DNA from 4 places in the Alkalilimnicola ehrlichii MLHE-1 genome. Region 4 is predicted to be linked to each of the others. Evidence: predicted binding sites of a transcription regulator. Region 4 holds the regulator's gene; each other region holds the start of a gene.
The links. The regulator FNR, encoded in region 4, switches genes on or off when oxygen is low (the NO sensors DNR and NnrR bind a similar motif). The targets are predictions, from matches to a motif close to TTGATNTANATCAA.

Region 1 (5,215 bases), 670 kb from region 4:
GGAACTGACCGTGCTGCTCGCCACCCTGGGCATTCTCACCGCCACCTTCACCATCACCGGCGTGCCCACCAAGGTGGGCATCCTGCTGATGGAGATGGCCGGCGCGCACCTGGCCCTGATGGTGCTGGTGGCTTTCGCCTTCGGCTACCTGGTGGGCATGGGCCTGCCGGTGGCGCCCACCTACATCATCGTGGCAGTGGTGATCACCCCCTTCATGATCCGCGCCGGGGTCGACCCTTGGGTGGCGCACTTCTTCGCCTTCCTGGTGGCGGTGTTCGGCGAGCTCTCCCCGCCCACCTCGGTGGTGGCGGCGGTCACCTCGCGAATCGCCGAGGCCCCCTTCGTGCGCACCATGATCTCGGCGCTGGGCATGTGCGTGCCGCTACTGATCCTCATGGTCGGCGTCTACACCCGGCCGGCGCTGGTGGTAGAGCCGGGTTGGCCGCAGCTTCCCGCCTTCGCCCTGCTGCTGGTCGGAACCCTGGGGACCATTCTCGCCCTGCAGGGCCGCTATGCCCAGGGATGGCTTCGGGACTGGGGCACCCGCCTCGCCCTGGGGCTGCTGAGCGCGGTGGTGGTGCTGCATCCGGACGAGCGGCTGGCGTGGGTGGTGACCGCTCCGGTACTGGCCATGGTCTTCTGGGGCCTGCTGCGGGCTCACCGGGCCCTGCGGGCACGACCGCTGGAGGCGGCCGACAGCGCCCCCGCCTGACCCGCGACCGGGGCGTCGCGGCAGGTCCCGGCGCCGTTCAGAAGCCCACCGCCTGGCCGTCCTTGCGCGGATCAGAGCCGGCCACATAGCCTCCGGACAGCCGCTGAGCCACCTGGGCGCCACCGAAGCCGAAGGCGGCCTCCGGCGCGGTCACGGTGAGCTCATGCCCCAACTCACTCAGCCCCTCCAGAGTGCGCGCCGGCAATGTTGCTTCCACCGCCACCCGGCGTCCGCCGAGGACCCGCCAGCGGGGTGCGTCACAGGCGGTCTGCGGATCCTGGTCGAAGTCCACCAGTCGGACGCCCACCTGCACGTGGCCCTGGGCCTGCATGGGGCCGCCCATCACGCCGTAACTGGTCAGTGGGCCCCCGTCAGGCGTGGTCAGAAAGCCGGGGATGATGGTGTGAAAGGGGCGCTTGCGGGGGCCAACCCGGTTCGGATGGCCGGGCTGCAGGGTGAAGCCGGCGCCACGGTTCTGCAGGCTGATCCCCGTCCCCGGAATCACCACCCCGGAACCGAACCCCAGGTAGTTGGACTGGATATAGGAGACCATGCGCCCCTGCGCATCGGCCGCGGTGACATAGACGGTCCCACCCGGCCTCGGCACCCCGTAACCCGGGTCACCCGCCGCCTGCCGGTCGATGGTCGCGGCGCGCGCGGCCAGGTAGCCCGGGTCGAGCAGTGCCGCCGGCTCCACTGTCATGGCCTCCGGGTCGGCCACGTGGGCCTGCGTATCCGCCAGCGCGAGCTTCATCGCCTCGATCTGCAGATGCAGCCCCGGAATGCTGTCCGGTGCCACCTCCGGCATCTCAGTGTGCGCCAGGATGCCCAGGGCGATCAGGGCTGCTATGCCCTGGCCGTTGGGCGGCAGCTCGTGGGCCTCTACCCCGCGGTAGGGCAGCGACAGCGGGCACACCCACGCCGGCCGGTGGGCGTCCAGGTCGGCCTCGGTGAGCGCCGCGCCGTGCCGGCGCGCCTCGGCGGCGATGCGCCGGGCCAGTTCGCCCCGGTAAAAGGCCTCGCCGCCGGTCTCGGCGATCCGCTGCAGCGTGGCCGCCAGGTCCGGATTGCGAAAGCGCTCACCGGTGCGCGGGGCCCGCCCGCCGGGCAGGAAGGTGTCAGCGAAGCCCGGTTGCCGCTCAAGCTGGCGGGCGCCCATGGCCCAGAGGGTGGCGACCGCTGGGGTGACCAGGAAACCCGATTCCGCCAGTGCCACCGCCCGCTGGAACAGGCGCGCGAAAGGCAGCGCGCCGAAGCGCCGGGAGAGCGCGGTCCACGCCGAGACGGCCCCCGGCGTGGTGACCGAGTGCCAGCCCACCGGCGGCATGCCGTCGCGACCGGCGAAAAACGCCGGCGACCACCCGGCCGGTGCCCGACCGCTGGCATTCAGCCCGTGCAGTTGCCTGCCGTCGTGGACCAGGGCAAAGGCGTCACCCCCCACCCCGTTGCCGGTGGGCTCGACCACCGTCAGGGTAATGGCCGCCGCCAGGGCCGCATCCACCGCATTACCACCCTCGGCCATGGCCTGCAAACCCGCCTGGGCGGCCAGCGGTTGTGAGGTGGCCACCACATTGTCCGCCATCACCGGACTGCGCCGGGAGGGGTGCGGATTACGGAACCGCATGGCCACCCCCAGATGCCGCGGGCCGGCAGACCGCCAGCCTGATACCGAAGTTCTGAGCCGGAGCCATATCGCCTCCTGGAGCGTTTCCCGATTCCGACCCACGACCGCCCTGTGACAGGCGGAAGGGGTAAGGCTTACCCTTAAGCCTTACCCTTCGAGAGTAGCCATCGACGACTCAGGTCGCGACCGCGCTGGTGGGGGACACGCCAGCGGCGCACCCATCGAACGCCCCCTGGGGGAACTCATGACGCCATGACACCGCTCATCCGTTACAGCCTGCTGCAACTCCCGGGGTTGCTCCTTATCGCCTCGCTGGGGTGGTGGGCCTGGTCCTCCGGCTGGGTCAGCGCCGGCACGGCGGTGGCACTGTTTCTGGTGTGGCTGCTCAAGGATGCCCTGCTCTACCCGCTCTACCGCCCCGCGCTGGAACGGCAGGTGCCTTGCGGCGGCCAGGCCCTGGTGGGGCGGCACGCGACGGTGATCACGGCCCTGCATCCAGTGGGGCGCGTCCGCGTCGACGGCGAGAGCTGGCGCGCCCGGTCCGCCCACGGCGAGCCGGTGCCGGCCGGCAGAGGGGTGCGGGTGATTGACGCAGAGGGATTGACTTTGACGGTGGAGCCCATCGATTAAATACATCTTACATTTCGTACCTTTTTTGTGGTTTGCCGCGGATCAAGTTTCGGACCACCTCACACGCGGGACCATTTGCCTTGCCGCAATGAAGAGGAGGCAAACCATGTCCATGCGCAAACAAACCCTGACCGCTGCACTCATTGCCGTTGCCACTGCCGGCGCCACACTCACCACCCCGGTGCTCGCCGCAGGCACCAGCCTGGAGGCCGGCAACATCCTGGTGCGGGGCGGTTTCCACCAGGTCTCACCCAAGTCCGACAACGGCTCTTTGACGGCCAACGACATTGACGTGGACGTCGGTGACAGCACCCGCCTGAGCGGCACCCTGACCTACATGGTCACGCCCAACATCGGCGTCGAGCTGCTGGCGGCCCTGCCCTTCGAGCACAACATCCGCCTGGACGGCCTGGGCAAGGTGGGCAGCACCAAGCAGCTACCGCCCACCCTCAGCGTGCAGTACCACTTCAGCGACCTCGGCCTCCCCTTCCGGCCCTATGCCGGCGTGGGTCTGAACTACACCAACTTCTTTGACACCAAGACCAGCGGCCCGCTGGACGGCAACCGGCTCTCCCTGGACGACTCCTGGGGTCTGGGCGTGCAGATCGGCGTGGACGTGCCGGTGGCCGAGGACTGGTTCGTGAATGCCGAAGTGCGCTATATCGAGATCGAGACCGACGCGAAACTGAACGGCGACGATATCGGGACTGTGGAGGTCGACCCGACCGCGATCGGCATCAGCCTGGGCCGGCGCTTCTGAGCCGCGTCCCTGCCGCGCCGGCACTGAACGGGTGACCGGCGCGGCCGCACCCCCTGACGGGTCCGGGTGGCGCCCATCGGCGCCACCCGGACCCGTCACCACCTCTGACCGCCCTGCCTAACCCAGCCGGTTATAGCCGTTCAGCGCCGCCACCCGATAGGCCTCGGCCATGGTCGGGTAGTTAAAGGTGGTATTCAGGAAATACATCAGGGTGTTGGCCTCGCCGGTCTGGGCCATGATGGCCTGGCCGATGTGGACGATCTCGGCAGCCTGGTCGCCGAAGCAGTGGATGCCCAGGATCTCCAGGGTCTCCGGGTGGAACAGCAGCTTGAGCATGCCGACACCCTGGTTGGCGATCTGGGCCCGGGCCAGGTCCTTGAAGAAGGCGTGACCCACCTCATAGGGCACCTTGGCCGCGGTGAGCTCCTGCTCGGTCTTACCCAGCGAGCTGATCTCGGGGATGGTGTAGATGCCGGTGGGGATGTCCTGCACCAGCCGGTAGTCGCGTTGGCCACAGAGCATGTGCGAGGCGGCGAACCGTCCCTGGTCGAAGGCGGCACTGGCCAGGCTGGGGTAGCCGATCACATCGCCCACCGCGTAGATGTGCTCCTGCGCGGTCTGGTAATTGTCATTGACCTGGATCTGACCGCGGCTGTTGGGCTCAATGCCCAACGCCTCCAGCCCCATGTCCTCCGAGTTGCCACTACGGCCGTTGGCCCAGAGGAGGATGTCCACCTTGATCTGCTTGCCCGAGTCCAGGTGGACGACCACGTGGTCGTCACGGGGCACCACTTGGGTAAAGGCCTCGTCGTGGCGGATCAACACGCCCAGTTCCCGCAGGTGGTAGCTGAGGGCGTCCGAGATCTCGTTGTCCAGGAAGGTGAGCAACCGCTCCCGGGTGTCGATCAGGTCCACCTTGACCCCGAGCCCGCGGAAGATGGAGGCGTACTCGCAGCCGATCACGCCGGCGCCGTAGATGGCGATGGTGCGGGGGGTGTGATCCAGGGAGAGGATCTTGTCGCTGTCGCACACCCGGGGGTGGTCGAAGGGCACCCCCTCCGGGCGGTAGGGCCGGGAGCCGGTCGCGATCAGAAAGTGCCCGGCGCGCAGGCGCAGCACCTTGCCCTCGGCACCGTGCACCTCCACCGTGTGGGCGTCCAGAAACCGGGCCCGGCCGTGCAGCACCGGGATCTCGTTGCGACTGTAGTAACCGGCGCGCAGGTTCACCTGCCGGTTGATCACCCGCTCCGCGAACTTCAACACCCGGGGGAACGACAGCCGCTTGGGCGCGGCCACGTCGTGGAACAGCGGATTGGTGTTGTACTCCATCATGCGCCGGACGTTGTGGCGCAGCGCCTTGGAGGGGATCGTCCCCCAGTGGGTACAGCCCCCACCCACCTCGCCGTGGCTCTCCACCACCACCACGTCCCTGCCGCTTTTCGACAGGGCCAGTGCCGCGCCCTCGCCGCCGGGACCGCTGCCGATCACC
Region 2 (5,215 bases), 1.5 Mb from region 4:
GTACTCGCCCAGAGTCAGGTTGGGCCAGCCCGCGGCCTGGTTCCCGGTGCCGTCGGCGCCGTGACAGGCGATGCAGCCCGCCTGCTCGTACGCGGAGCGTCCGGCAGTGATGGTGTCCTCACTGATCCCCTCGCGACCACCGAGGTGCTGCACGTAGGCCACCAGGTTATCCAGGCCGTCCCCTTCCAGGGCCGGGCGCCCGGCATGGGGCGGCATCACCGCGCTGCGACCCTGGGTCAGGGTCTCCACGATCTTCTCCGGGGTGCCACCCCATTGCCATTTGTCGTTGGCAATGTTCGGGAAGCCGCGGGCCCCGCCGCCGTCTACCCCGTGGCAGACCGCACACTCATACCCAAACAGCCGACGGCCGGTCTGCATGGCCTCATCGTTTTGAGCCAGTTCCGGGATCGAAAGTTCGGTGTACTGGGCGAAGATCGGCTCCAGCCGCTCCTCAATGCGCTCCACCTCACGGTCGTACTGGGCGGCGGAGCTCCAACCCAACACACCGCCGAAGTTGCCCAACCCCGGATAGAGGATGAGATAGACCAGACCGAAGACGATGGTGATGTAGAACAGCCACAGCCACCAACGGGGCATGGGCCGGTTGTACTCGGCCAGGGTGCCTTCATCCCAACTGTGGCCGGTCGTCTCGTGCTCTGCGGCCTCCCCGGGCTTCTTCTTCTCGGCCCATTTGATCAACCACACCATCCCGAGAATGTTCGCTAGAACCAGGACGATGACCCACCAATGCCAGAAGCTACTCATGGCGATTATCCTCGTTACGCTTGTTCTGTTCGCGCTCGTCAACCTGCGGCTGGTCGTCCTCGTCCAGGGCGAGGCGCGCCGCCTCGTCGAAGTCCTTCTTCTTGCGCGGGTGGTAGGCCCACCAGACCACGCCTAGGAAGAGGATGACCAGCAATGCAGTTGCGATGCCGTGAATCGTGCCCATTGATCGCCTCAGCGGGTCCGCTCGATGGCGGTACCGAGCCCTTGCAGGTAGGCGATAACGGCATCCATCTCCGTCTTGCCCTCCAGCTCATCGGCCGCCGACTCAATCATGTCGTCGTTATACGGCACGCCCAAGAAGCGCTGCTGCATCCGCATGCGGTGCGCCACCTGTTCACCATTGAGCTCCCGCGCCGCCAGCCAGGGATAGGCCGGCATGTTGGAGTTGGGCAGCACGTCACGCGGGTTCATCAGGTGGACCCGATGCCACTCATCGGTGTAGCGGCCACCGACCCGGTGCAGGTCAGGACCGGTCCGCTTCGAGCCCCACTGGAACGGCCGGTCGTAGACGAACTCACTGGCCAGGGAATAGTGGCCGTAGCGTTCGGTCTCGGCCCGGAATGGCCGCACCATCTGGGAGTGACAGTTGTAGCACCCTTCGCGCACGTAGATATCACGGCCCGCGAACTCAAGGGGCGGATAGGGTTCCACCCCCTCGTGCGCCTGCGTGGTCTCGTTCAGGAAGAACAGGGGCACGATCTGCACCAGACCGGCCACACTGATGACCAGAACAATAAACACGGCAAGCACACCAACGTTTTTCTCGACTACCTCGTGATTCATCCCGCTCCCTCCTTACGCGGTCTGACCAGCAGCACTGGGGGCCGGCTCACGGCTCGGCGCGCTGGTCACCGTCTTGTAGACGTTATACGCCATCAGGAACATGCCGATGAGGAACATGACCCCACCCAGCAGGCGCACCATGTAGTACGGGTAGGTGGCCACCAGCACCTCGGAGAAGGTGTAGGTGAGCGTCCCGTCCTCGTTGACGGCGCGCCACATGAGCCCCTGCATGACGCCGGCGATCCACATGGAGGCGATGTAGAGCACGGTACCGATGGTGGCGATCCAGAAGTGCCACTCGATCATTTTGGTGCTGTACATGCCCTCGCGGCCGAAGACACGAGGAATGAGGGCGTAGATGGAACCGAAGGTGATGAACGCCACCCAGCCCAGGGCACCGGAGTGCACGTGACCCACCGTCCACTCGGTGTAGTGGGAGAGTGCGTTCACCGTCTTGATGGACATCATCGGCCCTTCGAAGGTGGACATACCGTAGAAGGACAGCGAGACGATGAGGAACTTGAGGATCGGATCGGTACGCAGCTTATGCCAGGCACCGGAGAGGGTCATGATGCCGTTGATCATGCCACCCCAGGAGGGGGCCAGCAGGATCAGCGAGAAGACCATGCCCAGGGACTGCACCCAGTCCGGCAGCGCGGTGTAGTGCAGGTGGTGGGGGCCGGCCCACATGTAAAGGGAGATCAGCGCCCAGAAGTGCACGATGGACAGGCGGTAGGAGTAGATGGGCCGCCCGGCCTGCTTAGGCACGAAGTAGTACATCATGCCCAGGAAACCGGCCGTCAGGAAGAAGCCCACCGCGTTATGGCCATACCACCACTGCACCATGGCGTCCACCGCCCCGGAGTAGATCGGGTAGGACCACATGGGGCCCACCGGGATCACCAGGTTGTTGACAATGTGCAGGACCGCGATCGTCAGGATGAAGGCACCGAAGAACCAGTTGGCCACGTAAATATGCTTGACCTTCCGGATGGCAATGGTGCCGAAGAAGTTGATGGCGTAGGCCACCCACACCAGGGCGATCAGCAGGGCGATGGGCCACTCGAGCTCGGCGTACTCCTTGCCCATGGTGAAGCCCAACGGCAACGAGACCGCTGCGGCGACGATCACCGCCTGCCAACCCCAGAAGGTGAAGGCGGACAGCTTGTCGGAGAGCAGACGTACCCCGCAGGTACGCTGCACACAGTAGTAGGAGGTGGCAAAGAGCGCCGAGCCCCCGAAGGCGAAGATAACGGCATTGGTATGAAGTGGCCGCAACCGACTGTACGTCAGCCACGGGTGGTCGAAGTTTAGCGCCGGCCAAATCAGCTGCGCCGCGATCAGAACGCCAACCGCCATACCGACCACGCCCCAGACGACGGTCATTATGGCGAACTGGCGCACGACTTTTTCATTGTAGGTTGTGCTGGTGTCCATAGCTCCAGATCCGCAAGGTGGTTTGAGATGGATTCAGGCGATCCTCCACGGGATTGGATTATCCGGGTCCGACAACAAGGCCGCCTTGATACAGGTCAATACCGGCCGGAACCGTGACAACATGCCACACTCCAGTGTGAACCGGGGTGGGAACTCGCAGCGAAGTGGCCCTGTCTGAATAAAAATTTGTTTGCAACCAATTCGCAGCCCCGCCACGATGAACCCACCGGGACACCGGCTCGGGAGGCCGCACGCTTGCAACAGGACATCCGTCACTTTCTCGCCGCCACCAATGAGATCATCCTCGGCAAGGCGCACCAAGTACGGCTGGCCCTGGTCTGTCTGATCGCCCGCGGCCACCTGCTCATCGAGGACCTGCCCGGCGTCGGCAAGACGACTCTGGCCCAGGCGCTGGCGCGTTTGCTGGGGCTGGATTTCCAGCGAATCCAGTTCACCAGCGACCTCCTGCCCGCCGACATCATCGGTGCGACCGTCTACGAAAAGGACAGCGGCCGCTTCCGCTTCCACCCGGGGCCGGTCTTCACCTCCCTGGTGCTGGCCGATGAGGTCAACCGCGCCACACCCAAGGCCCAGAGCGCCCTGCTCGAGGCCATGGCGGAACGCCAGGTCAGCGTTGAGGGTGAGACCCGCGCCCTACCCGACCCCTTTTTCGTGATCGCCACCCAAAACCCGGACTCGCAACTGGGCACCTTCCCGCTGCCGGAGTCCCAACTGGACCGCTTTCTCATGCGCCTGAGCCTGGGCTATCCGGGGCACGACGCTGAGCGGGCCCTGTTGCGCGGCACAGAGCGCAGGGACCTGCTGCACCGCATCGACACCCCGGCCCTCAGCCCCGAGCAGCTGCGGGAGCTGCAAACCGCCGCGCCGAGGGTGCATGCCTCCGACGCCCTGCTGGACTACCTTCAGGCCCTGTTGCGCCATACCCGAGAGTGCGGGCGCTTCCGGCACGGCCTCTCCCCCCGGGCCGGCCTGGCACTGCTGCGCACGGCCCAGGCCTGGGCCCTGGTGGACGACCGTGGCGCGGTGCTGCCCGAGGATATCCAGGCAGTCTTCGTCCCGGTGGCCGGTCACCGCCTGGAACCGCGCGAAGAGGGGGGCGGACAGGCCCATGAGGACCTGGTCCGGGACAGCCTGGAGCAGGTGACCATCCCCTGATGTCCGTCCGGCACCGGCTCCACTCAGGCCTGCTGCGGCTGCCCCGACGCCGTGGGGAGAGCACCTCCGACCGCCTTACCCTCGATTATCGGCGGATCTTCATCCTCCCCAGCCGCTACGGCCTGTTTTTGACTTTGGTGGCGGCTCTGGTCTGGCTCGGCGGGGTGAATTACACGAATAACATGGTGCTCCTGCTCTCCTTTCTGCTGATCGGGCTGATCGTGGTGAGCATCCACCATACCTTCCGCAACCTGCACCGCCTCATGCTCCTGGCCGGGCCGGCGGACGCCGTCTTTGCCGGCCAGACGTTGCACTTCCCGGTAACCGCCCACAACCCCACCCGACATGGCAAGCCGGCGCTCACCCTGGTGGGCGGCGAGGGCCAGCAGACAGCCGATCTGCCCCCCGGCGGGAGCGTACGCTGGTGGCTGCCGGTGCCCACCCACCGGCGCGGCTGGCAGACCCTGCCGCGGTTCCGAGTGCACAGTCGGTTTCCCACCGGGCTCTTCGTGGCCTGGGCGCTGCCCGCACCGCGCCAGCGCGCGCTGGTCTATCCCACCCCCGAGCACGGTGCGGTGCCCCCACCCCCACACAGCGCCGGGGGCCACCAAGGCGAACGTCACGGTGAGGGGGACGACGATTTCCGTGGCCTGCGCCGCTACCAGGCCGGCGACCCCAAGGGTCACATCGCCTGGAAGCGGCTGGCCCGCGGCGAGGAGCACCTGCACACCAAGCAATTCTCCGGCGCCGCCGGCGCCCCGCGCTGGCTGGATGAGCGGGCCATTGACCCCCACCTGGACCCGGAGGCGCGCCTTGCCCGGCTCTGTCGCTGGGTGGTTGACCTGGACCGGGCCGGCCACCCCTACGGCCTGCGGCTCGGTCACCTGCGGATCGCGCCGGGCCGGGGTGAGGCCCACCGCCATGCCTGCCTGCGTGCCCTGGCCCTGTACGACCCGGACGCCCGTCAATGAGCGGAACAGCGCACCCGCCGACCCCGCTGCCCCGCCAGGCCCAGGCCTGGCTGCTGGCCACC
Region 3 (5,215 bases), 390 kb from region 4:
ACGCCCGCGCTCGACCAGCTCCTCGTCTGCCTCGTGGAACACGGCCTCCTGGGCCTCGTAGTAGACCGCCAGATCACGGATGTCCTCGTCGGAGAGGCCCGCGGCCTGGGGGGTCATCAGCGGATCCTGACGATCACCGTCACGGAACAGCTGCAGCTGGTAGACGATATAGTCGGCAGGCTGCCCGGCGAGCGACGGCCAAGCGGGGTTGTTGCTATTGCCTTGGGCGCCATGACAGGCGACACAGGTCGCCGCCTTGCGTTCGCCCGCCTCGATATCACCATCAACGGCAAGGGCAGGCAGGCTGACGCCAGCCAGGATGAGGCCGGCAGCGGCCGCAATAAACCGGTTATTCATGGATCCGATCACCTCTGGATGCCTCCGGGCTGGTGCGCACTGATACGACTCAAGGCGCGGACTCAACCTGGGATTGGTTCTGATACTTGTTGCATGAAGGCCGGTGGCCGACGGATAAACGGCTGATAGTTATATCAGTCGCCCGGAAGGCGGTCAATCTGGCAGGTGTGGAAAACTGCCGCGCCCCACCCGCGGGGCGCGGCACATGGTGCTTACGGCAGGGCCGGCACCTGGAAGTCCGGCATCTCACCGGTCAGGGACTCCATGAAGGCCACCAGCTCGGCGACGGTCTCGTCGTCGAACTCGCGGTTCAGCATCTCACGGCCCATCACCTGAGTGGCCTCCTCCAAGGTCTCCACCCCACCGTTGTTGAAGTAGGGGTAGGTCACCGCCACATTGCGCAGGGTTGGGGTCTTGAAGGCAAACCGGTCGGCCTCCTCGCCGGTGACCAGGTAACGACCCTCATCGGTGGAGCCCGGCACCTGAATGCGGTGGAAGTTGCTGTCGGTCAGCGCGGGCCCGCGGTGGCAGGCGATACAGCCGTTGTCCACAAAGGCGGCCATACCGCGCTTCTGCTGGTCGGTCAGCGCATCCAGGTCACCCCGCAGGTAGCGATCGAACGGCGAGTTCGGGGTATTCAGGGTGCGCTGGAAGCTGGCCAGGGCCTTGGCGACGTTATCCGCTTTGATCGGCTGGTCATCGCCCGGGTAGGCCGCCGCGAACTTCGCCTGGTACTCATCGAACTCCTTGAGCCGCTCCAGGGCTGCGTCCAGGTCCATGGCCATCTCGATGTCTGCCTCGATCGGCCCCAGGGCCTGACCCTCCAGGTCCGGCTCGCGGCCGTCCCAGAACTGGGCCTCGAAGAAGCCGGAGTTGAGCACCGTGGGGGTGTTACGCTCGCCTACCTGGCCCTCGTGACCCACCGCCCGCGGAATGCGGTCGGCCCAGCCGAGCGCCGGGTTGTGACAGGTGGCACAACTGATAACACCGCTGGACGAGATGCGCGGCTCGAAGAAGAGCATCTTGCCCAGTTCGATCTTCTCCTTGGTCAGGGAGTTATCCGCCGGAATCGGCGGCAGCGCGGGCAGTGGCTCGAACCGGTCGGCATACTGGCTGTAGAAACCGTCTTCCGCACTGGCGGTGCTGGCGGCAAAGGCCAGAATGCAGCCCATTCCCAATGCCGGGATCGCCTTGCGGAGGTGTGTCCCCAGGCTTGTCATAGTGCGCCTCCTTATCTGTTGACGCTGGCGTGGTGAACCCCTTTGCAGAGCATCAAGTCAAATGCTCTGTAATTGTTCCAAAATGAAGGTACGGTAGGTATTAGTAGCTTACAACTGAGCGAAATACTCAGTTTTGCCGTCGATCAATTCTCTTGCTGGAGTGCCCGCCATGGCCCGCTATCGCTATCCGAAGATCCCGGAATCAGAGATCACCCCGGAACCGCTCTACCGGGCCCGGCGCCGGTTTTTCCGCCAGGGCGTCGGCTTGGCCGTCGCGGCCGCGGCACCGGGGCTGCTGCTGCGCCCGGCCGCCGCCTGGCAGGGGGCTCTGGACGAGGCCCCCGGCAGCGGGCTGTCCACCGACGAACCGCTGACGAGCCTGGATGACATCACCTCCTACAACAACTTCTACGAGCTGGGCACGCGCAAGCGCGACCCCTCGGACTGGGCCCATCAGCTCCAGACCGACCCCTGGACCCTGAGTATAGAAGGCGAGGTGAATAAGCCAGGGGAATTCGACCTGAGCGATGTCATCCGGCCGGATGAACTGGAGCAGCGCATCTACCGCCTGCGCTGCGTGGAGGCCTGGTCCATGGTGATCCCCTGGGTCGGCTTCGAGCTGCGTAAGCTGCTGGAGCGCCACGAGCCCACCGACCGCGCCAAGTACGTGGTCTTCGAGTCCATCCACGACCCGGACAACCTGCGCGGCCAACGTCGCGGCATCATCGACTGGCCCTACCGTGAGGGGCTGCGCATGGATGAGGCGATGCACCCGCTCACCCTGCTGGCGGTGGGGCTGTACGGCAAGCCCATGCCCAACCAGAACGGCGCGCCCATCCGTCTGGTGGTGCCCTGGAAGTATGGCTTCAAGAGCATCAAGTCCATCGTGCGCATCCGCCTGCAGGAGGAACGTCCGGTCAGCGCCTGGGAGGCGATGTCACCGGAGGAGTACGGCTTCTACGCCAACGTCAACCCCCACGTCGACCACCCCCGCTGGTCGCAGGCTCGGGAGCGCCGGATCGGGGAACCGGGGCGGCGGGAGACCCTGATGTTCAACGGCTACGAGGAGGAGGTCGCCCACCTTTACGAGGGCATGGACCTGGAAAAACACTTCTGATATGGATCATCAAAAGACCGCCATCCACGGCTTCCGTGTACTGGTCCTGGTGGCGTGCGCCACGCCGGCCCTGTGGCTGGTCTGGGCCTGGTTCAACGCCGGATTGGGGGCGAACCCGGCGGAGGCCGTGGTCCACTTCACCGGCCGCTTCGGGCTGGCGCTGCTGCTGGCCACCATCGCCTTGGGGCCCGCCTTCCGACTCAGCGGCTGGGTGGGGTTCATGGTCGCCCGCCGGCAGTTGGGGCTTTGGGCCTTCTTCTGGCTGGTGGCCCACGCCCTGGCCTGGATGGGGTTGGATCAGTACTGGGACTGGCCCTGGATCTGGCAGGACCTGTGGGGGCTGGAGTACATCCGCTACGGACTGGCGGGCCTGGTACTGCTCGTGCCCCTGGCCCTGACCTCCTTCCGGGCCGCCCAGCAGGCCCTAGGCAGGAGCCGCTGGCAGTGGTTGCACCGGCTGGTCTACCTGTCCGCGGCGCTGGGGGTGGTGCACTTCTGGATTCTCACCCGGGCCGATTACCGGGATGTGGTGATCTACGGGGCCGTGCTGGCCGCCCTCGCCGCCTTCCGCCTCGGCTGTGCGGTCGTGGACCGGCGCTGATGAGGATCGGCTTGGCGCCCGCGGCGGGCTGGGGGACAATGGCCCCATGAATCCGATCTATTTCCAGGCCCGCTTTCTCACCAGTGCGCCGGACCTGCGCCGCATGCCGCCCGACCAGGGCCGGGAGGTAGCCTTCGCCGGCCGCTCCAACGTGGGCAAGTCGAGCGCCATCAACACCCTGACCAATCAGAAGTCGCTTGCCCGTACCAGCAAGACCCCGGGCCGCACCCAGTTGATCAACGTCTTCCCGATCACCGACGAGGCGGCGTTGGTGGACCTGCCCGGCTACGGCTACGCCAAGGTGCCCGCCGCCGTGCGCCGGCGTTGGGATCAGGTGCTGCCGGAGTATCTGGCCGGCCGCCGCGCCCTGCGCGGCGTGGTGCTGGTAATGGATCTGCGCCACCCGCTCACCGACTTCGACCGCCAGATGTTGGACTGGTGCGGCCATATCGGGGTGCCGCTGCACGTCCTGCTCACCAAGGCGGACAAATTCAAGGCCGGGGCGGCGCGCAACCGGGGGCAGAATGTGGGCCGGCAGCTACGCGCCGAGTGGCCCGGGGTGACCTGGCAGATCTTCTCGGCCAGCAAACGGATGGGCGTGGACGAGGCCCACGCGCGGCTGGATGAATGGCTGGGCCTGGGCCCCGCCGCGGGGGAGGGCCGCTGAGCAGCCCGCCCGCCGGCGGGTCAGAATCGGTAACTGAGCGCCACCGAGATGACCGGATAGTACTTCAGGTCTTCCAGGTCGTCCTCGAGGCTCTCTTCCTCTCTGCGGACATCCTCGCGGAACTGTTCTTCCAACACCGGGTTGTTGGTGGTCCCGTCCAAGCGGACTCGCGGGGAGCCGGTGAACAGGACGCCGATATCGGACGAGAAGGACAGCCGGCCGCCGGCCAGCGCATTGCCCCAACCGATACCCAGGTAGGGGGCAAACCTGCGCCAGTCCACCTCGGCATCCAGACGCGCATCGTAGACGCCCTCGCCGATCGGCAGCCCTTCCTCCTGGGCCGAGCCGCGGAACTCGTTGCCGTTGTAGAACCCGCCGGCGCTGAGCCGGAAACGCCCCCCGAAGGGGTACCAGTCCGCCAGCACCCCGGCGCTGCGCACCTTCAGGGTGCCGTCATATTCAATGTCGTCCTCTTCCACATCGGTACTGTAGTCGAGCCCCGATACCGAGGCGCGCAGGTTGACCCGGTCACTCACCCCCAGGGTGCCCTCCAGACCCAACCCCGTGGTGCCGGCCTTTACGCCGACGGCGAACGGGCCAGCCGCATGGCCGGTACCCGCGCTGAACAACAGGACCAGGGCGAGGGCAATGCCCCCGACGGCGCGGCGTTTTTTCATATCGTCTCTTCCCGATAACGCGAAAGGTTTAATCTTTCGCATCATAAGCGGGTTCGCCATGCCCGATCCAGGGGTCAGCACGGCCGGGGGAAAACGCACAAAGAAAAGGACCCCGGTCCCTGGGGGGAGGGAACCGGGGCCAAGCTTGACCCGGCCTTGGGGCGAGCCGGGTGCAGAAGCCCGCTAGAAGAGGAGGGAAGCGGGCGGCGCCAGCGTCGGCGCTCATTGATTAAGACTAGCCCGGCCGCAAAAAGTTTCCCGGCCGGCGAAAAAAATTTGGCCCGAGTGGGGTTCGCCCTTATGCCCGCCGGGCGAGCACGGCATACAGCCCCAGGGCGCCAAGGGCCAGGTACCCCACCAGGGTCCAGCCGGGCAGGGGCACACCCAGCACCGCGTCCACCTGGGTGCAGTCGGTGGTGCCGGAGAGGATCTCCAACAGCACCTCCCACCAAGGCAGAAACTGGGCCAGCACCTCGGGCGACATACCACAGCTGACGGCATCGGGGTTGGCCTGAATGTAGAGATGGCGCAGGGCGATGATCACGCCGGTCAGGGCACTCAGGCCCAGGGCGCCGG
Region 4 (5,215 bases):
AAGACCATATGATCGAGGTGGCGGAAGGCCGCCTCGCTGGCCAGCAGGTAATACTCCCACATGCGGCAGAAGCGCTCGTCATAGAGCGCTTTGATGCGCTCGCGGTTGGCGACGAAGCGGTCGTGCCAGGCGCGAAGGGTTTCAGCGTAGTGCAGGCGGAGGATCTCCACATCGGTGACCCAAAGGCGGGACTTCTCCACGGCCCGTAGCACCTCCGAGAGTGCCGGGCAGTAGCCGCCCGGAAAGATGTACTTGGCGATCCAGGGGTTGGTGCGCGCCGGCGGGCTTATGCGGCCGATGGCGTGGATCAGGGCGATGCCGTCCGGTTTCAGCAGCCGGCGCAGATGGCCGAAGAACTCGCGGTAGTGGGTGACGCCGACATGCTCGAACATGCCCACCGAGACAATCCGGTCGTAGGGACCCTGGCGTTCGCGGTAATCCTGAAGCTCGAAGGCGACGCGATCATCCAGTCCGGCCTCCTGCGCCCGCGCCCGGGCGACCCGCAGTTGCTCGGTGGAGAGTGTGACCCCGGTGACGTTGACCGGGGCATAGCGGGCTAGCGACAGTCCCATGCCGCCCCAGCCGCTGCCGATATCCAGCACCTCTTGGCCCGGTTCCAGGCAAAGCTTGGCGGCGATGTGCCGCTTCTTCTTCTGCTGCGCGGTTTCCAGGCTTTCGTCGCCATTCTGGAAGTAGGCGCAGGAGTACTGCCGGTCCTCGTCCAGAAAGAGGTCGAACAGCTCGTCCGAGAGGTCGTAATGGTGGGCGACATTTCGCCGCGCCCGCCCCAGCGGGTTAAACTGGGCCAGATAGCGCAGTGGGCGTAACAACCGGCGTTGCACTTGGTGCCAGCGGGTTTGCTCCAGCTCCCGCAGGGCCCGGCAGGCGATGGCCAGGAGGTCGCGCAGGGTGCCCTCCTCGAGCTGGATGCGTTGGTCCATCCAGGCCTCACCCAGTTCCAGGTCCGGTCGCACGCCGAGCCGGCGGACGGTCCGCCAGTCGTTGATGCGCAGGGTGACCTTCGGGGGGGCTCCGGGGCCGAATGTACGTTGCCGGCCATCCGGGAGGATGACCTTGAGCCGTCCCTCGGTCACAATGCGGTTCAACAGGTGTGCCAAAAGCATCGCCACCTCCTTCGGCGGCCGGAGGCCTCCGGCCTGGTACCGCCGGCCGGCTGTCGGTTGTCAACTCAATCTGTTATTCAGGATAGATTCATTTCGTCGGTAATGCCGATACACAATCCGGGAGTGCCTGTGACGAACTCACCCTATATTGTTGATATCACCATGGATAACTTCCAGTCGGAGGTGCTGGAAGGGTCCATGCAGCAGCCTGTCCTGGTGGACTTCTGGGCCGAGTGGTGTGAGCCCTGCAAGACGTTGATGCCCCTGCTGGAAAAGTTGGCGGAGGAGTTCCGCGGCGCGTTCCGGCTGGCGCGGGTCAACTGCGACGAGCAGCAGGCCATCGCCGCCCAAGTGGGGGTCCGCAGCCTGCCCACAGTCATCCTGGTATCACAGGGCCAGGTGCTGGATCAGTTCACCGGTGCCCTGCCGGAGGGGGAACTGCGCCGCTTTCTCGAGCAGCATGTAGAACCGCCGCAGGCCGATCCCCTGGAGCAGGCGCGCGAGCACTTGGCCGCCGGCGAGCCGCAGGCCGCCGTGCCCCTGCTGGAGGCGCTGCACGGGCAACGCCCGGACGACCAGGACGTGGCCCTGGAGCTGGCCCACGCGCTGATGCAGGCCGGGGAGCCGGATCGGGCCGAGGCCATCGTCGCGGAACTCCCCGATGAGGCCCGGCACGACCCGCGTTGCAAGGGCATCAAGGCCCGGCGGGCCTTCGCCGAGCAATTGGCTGATCTGCCCGGGCGTGAGGCCCTGGCCGCCCGTGTGGAGCAGGACCCGCGCGACAGCGAGGCCCGCCACGGCCTGGCCCTGCACCAGGTACTGGCCGGCGAGCACGACGCCGCCCTGGAGAACCTGCTCTGGATCGTTCGCCACGACCGGGCTTGGGACAACGACCGCGGTCGGCAGACGTTGTTGGCGGTCTTTGATCTGCTCGGCGCCGACGACCCGCTGGTGCGTCAGTACCGCAGCCGGTTGTTCCAGAGCCTGTATTGACTCCGGTGACGGGGCCCGCGACGTTCTGCCAGGCACCCGGCTTTGTACCGGCCGGCCCAATGGCGGTATTCTGTTGTGCAGATTTCATGCGGGCCGCGCGGCCGGCCGCCAGCGGGGTATCCAGATGGCGCAATGGCAGGGAGAACGGGTAGTGCAATTGGCAGGGTCGAGAGGCGCCTGTAGCGACTGCTCCCTGTTCAACCTTTGCCTCCCCAAGGGGCTGGACAACGAACATGTCCAGCGTCTGGATGTGATCCTTCAGCGCCAGCGCCCGCTGGCCCGGGGGGATGTGCTCTACCGGGAGGGGGACGAGTTTCGCACCGTCTACGCGGTGCGGGCCGGGTCGCTTAAGACCTATACCATCTCCCGCGAGGGTGAGGAGCAGGTCACCGGCTTCCATATGCCTGGGGAGATGCTGGGGCTGGACGCGGTCAGTCTGGGGGCGCACCCCTGCGAGGCCAAGGCCCTGGAGACCTCCAGCATATGTGAACTGCCCTTCCACGAGTTGGAAGAGCTGGCCCGGGCCATTCCGGCGCTCCAGCGTCAGTTGCTGCGCTTGATGAGCAAGGAGATCTTCCAGGACCACGAAATGCTCCATGCACTGGCACGCCGTAACGCCGAGGAGCGCCTGGCCATCCTGCTGCTGAACTTCTCCCATCGTTTTGCCCGTCGCGGGCTCTCCGCTACGCGTTTCCGCTTGCCCATGTCCCGCAGTGACCTGAGCAATTACCTCGGCCTGGCCCCCGAGACCATGAGTCGCCTGTTCAAGCGTTTCCAGGGGCAGGGCTGGCTGCACAGCCGCGGTAAGGAAATCACCCTCAAGGACATGGCCAGTCTGGAGCGCCTGGCCGGGCATTGCCAGGAGCGCCCCTGTGATCGGCCCGATCTGTCCCGCCCCTCAGGTGGCGGGTAGCGGGCGGGCACCCACGTAATGAGGCCGCGGGCGAGAACGCCACGCGGCCCCGGTTTACAGCAGGCAGGCCCCGCTTACTCCGACTTGACTTCAATGCGCTGCGCCGGTGGTGCCACCTTCTTGGGGACGGTGATCTCCAGCACCCCGTTGCGCGAGCGCGCCGCGATGTTGTCCGCGTCCACCGACTCGGGGAGTGCGAACCGGCGGTAGAAGGTGCCGCGGGCCCGCTCGACACGTTTCCACCCCTCTTCGCTCTCGGTGCTCTCGGACTCGCGGGAGCCCTTAATGGAAAGCACCCCCTGATCCATGCTGATCTCGATATCCTCCGGGGCCACCCCGGGCAGATCGGCATGGATGTGGTACGCCTTGTCGTCCTCGGAGATATCCACCGCCGGCAGCCACTGGCCGGCCGACTCGGCATTCTCGCCCTCGCCGGCGGTAATCATCCCGCGTTGTCCGAACATCCGGTCCAGGTCGGTCTGGATCTGGCGCAGGGTGGACCACGGGTCATAGCGCATGATGGCCATATCCATCACCTCCTAAATTCAGGTCATTACCATGGTGTCCCCAGGGCGTCGCCCTCATTCCTGTAGATAGGGTGGCGCGGCCGTTTTTCAAGTGGCGTACTGCCACAGTGTGCGTGGTAAGGTTTGCCCTCTGAGCGACGATGGGGACAGGCGCGGCTATGAGATGGCGAGTCTGGCAGGGTGTGGTGCTGGCGGCCTTGCTGCTGGTGGTGGCGGGGCTTGCCGTGCAGGCGTGGGCGAATCGTGAGGGCCGGCAGGCACTGGACGATGCGCTTGACGGCCTGCCCGCCGAATGGTCCGCGGACTATGAAGAGGCCTCGGTCAACCTCTGGACCCGTCGGCTGCATGTCTTCGGGCTGACGGTGGGGCACGAGGATCAGCCGCCCCTGCGGGTGGATGAGTTGGTGGTGGTGGATCTGGACCGCGCACACAGCCCGCCCCGCCACATGCGCCTGCGGGCGATAGGCCTGCACGGCAAGCCGGCGGAAGGGTGGCCGGTGCCGGCGGCAGCATGGTCGGATGATTCGGCCGAATGGGCCTTCGCCTACCGCTACGACCCGGAGGCCCGGTCACTGCAGGTGGAGGAATTCCGACTGACCGTGCCGGGGCGGGGCTGGGCCGTCGGGCGGCTGCACCTGACTCGCTTCGACCTGGAGGAGACGCTGACCACCCATGCCCTGAGCCTCCCGGAGTTTGAGGTGGCCGGGCTGACCCTGCGGTACCGGGATCAGGGCTTCTTCCGCCGGCTGGCGGATGAGGGCCGGACGGAACCCATGATTCCGTTGGTCCAGGGTTGGGCCGCCCGGTTTGATGAGCCCTTCTTCCTGGAGACCGCCGAGGCGGTGTCACTCTTTTTGCGCGATCCGGTGGCCCTGGAGCTGCAGGCGCAACCCACCGAACCGGTCCCCCTGCTCGACCTGGTGGCGATGGCCATGGTCAGTCCGGAGGCGATCCCGGCCCGGCTCGAGGCGCGGGTGCGCGCGCTGCGGGAGTAATTGCGGGGGTAGGCGATGAGCGAGCGGCAACCGGATTTGGTGGGGCATAAAGTACAGCACCCGGAGGATGAGACCCTGCGTGGTCGCCTGGCCTGGTTTATCGACCGGCCGGGGACGCAGTACTTTATCGTCGGCCTGATCCTGGTCAATGCGATCACCCTCGGGCTGATGACCTCGCCGGAGGTCACCGCCTACCTGCAGCCCTGGTTGGGCTGGGTGAACACCTTTATCATCGCCGCCTTCGTGGTGGAGATCTCCCTGCGAATCATCGCCGATGGGCCCCGGTTCGTGCGCAGCGGTTGGAATCTGTTCGACTTCTCCGTAGTGGCGATCTCTCTGGTGCCGGACTCTGGGGCCTTCTCGGTGCTGCGGGCGCTGCGCATCCTGAAGGTGTTGCGACTGTTCTCGATGGTCCCGCGCCTGCGCAGGATCGTCGAGGCGTTGCTCCGCGCCATCCCGGGGATCGCCTGGATCGCCCTGCTGCTGTTGGTGATCTTCTACGTGTTCGCGGTGATGGGGACGAAGCTCTTTGCCCAGAGCTTCCCGGAGTGGTTCGGCACCCTCGGGGCCAGCATGTACACGCTGTTCCAGGTGATGACCCTGGAGAGCTGGTCCATGGGCATCGCCCGCCCGGTGATCGAGGCCTACCCCTGGGCCTGGATC

Region 1: the regulator FNR is predicted to act here: its motif matches at 2,999-3,012, upstream of MLG_RS04715 (OmpW/AlkL family protein).
Region 2: the regulator FNR is predicted to act here: its motif matches at 3,092-3,105, upstream of ccoN (cytochrome-c oxidase, cbb3-type subunit I).
Region 3: the regulator FNR is predicted to act here: its motif matches at 1,711-1,724, upstream of MLG_RS14430 (cytochrome-c peroxidase).

Annotation. Positions count from the first base shown of each region.
Region 1 is NC_008340.1:1,033,287-1,038,501, reverse strand. It holds gene MLG_RS04730 (TRAP transporter permease) at 1-712, shown strand, start outside; gene MLG_RS04725 (gamma-glutamyltransferase family protein) at 750-2,336, opposite strand; gene MLG_RS04720 (NfeD family protein) at 2,589-2,966, shown strand; gene MLG_RS04715 (OmpW/AlkL family protein) at 3,073-3,726, shown strand; gene sthA (Si-specific NAD(P)(+) transhydrogenase) at 3,844-5,215, opposite strand, start outside.
Region 2 is NC_008340.1:2,142,455-2,147,669, forward strand. It holds gene ccoP (cytochrome-c oxidase, cbb3-type subunit III) at 1-765, opposite strand, end outside; gene MLG_RS09555 (CcoQ/FixQ family Cbb3-type cytochrome c oxidase assembly chaperone) at 758-949, opposite strand; gene ccoO (cytochrome-c oxidase, cbb3-type subunit II) at 958-1,569, opposite strand; gene ccoN (cytochrome-c oxidase, cbb3-type subunit I) at 1,582-3,006, opposite strand; gene MLG_RS09570 (AAA family ATPase) at 3,262-4,182, shown strand; gene MLG_RS09575 (DUF58 domain-containing protein) at 4,182-5,153, shown strand; gene MLG_RS09580 (transglutaminase TgpA family protein) at 5,150-5,215, shown strand, end outside.
Region 3 is NC_008340.1:3,243,054-3,248,268, forward strand. It holds gene MLG_RS14425 (c-type cytochrome) at 1-357, opposite strand, end outside; gene MLG_RS14430 (cytochrome-c peroxidase) at 570-1,529, opposite strand; gene msrP (protein-methionine-sulfoxide reductase catalytic subunit MsrP) at 1,747-2,694, shown strand; gene MLG_RS14440 (protein-methionine-sulfoxide reductase heme-binding subunit MsrQ) at 2,696-3,295, shown strand; gene yihA (ribosome biogenesis GTP-binding protein YihA/YsxC) at 3,342-3,962, shown strand; gene MLG_RS14450 (hypothetical protein) at 3,983-4,639, opposite strand; gene MLG_RS14455 (disulfide bond formation protein B) at 4,938-5,215, opposite strand, start outside.
Region 4 is NC_008340.1:358,350-363,564, forward strand. It holds gene MLG_RS01590 (SAM-dependent methyltransferase) at 1-1,124, opposite strand, end outside; gene trxA (thioredoxin) at 1,254-2,117, shown strand; gene fnr (fumarate/nitrate reduction transcriptional regulator Fnr) at 2,242-3,030, shown strand; gene MLG_RS01605 (Hsp20/alpha crystallin family protein) at 3,105-3,557, opposite strand; gene MLG_RS01610 (hypothetical protein) at 3,716-4,552, shown strand; gene MLG_RS01615 (ion transporter) at 4,568-5,215, shown strand, end outside.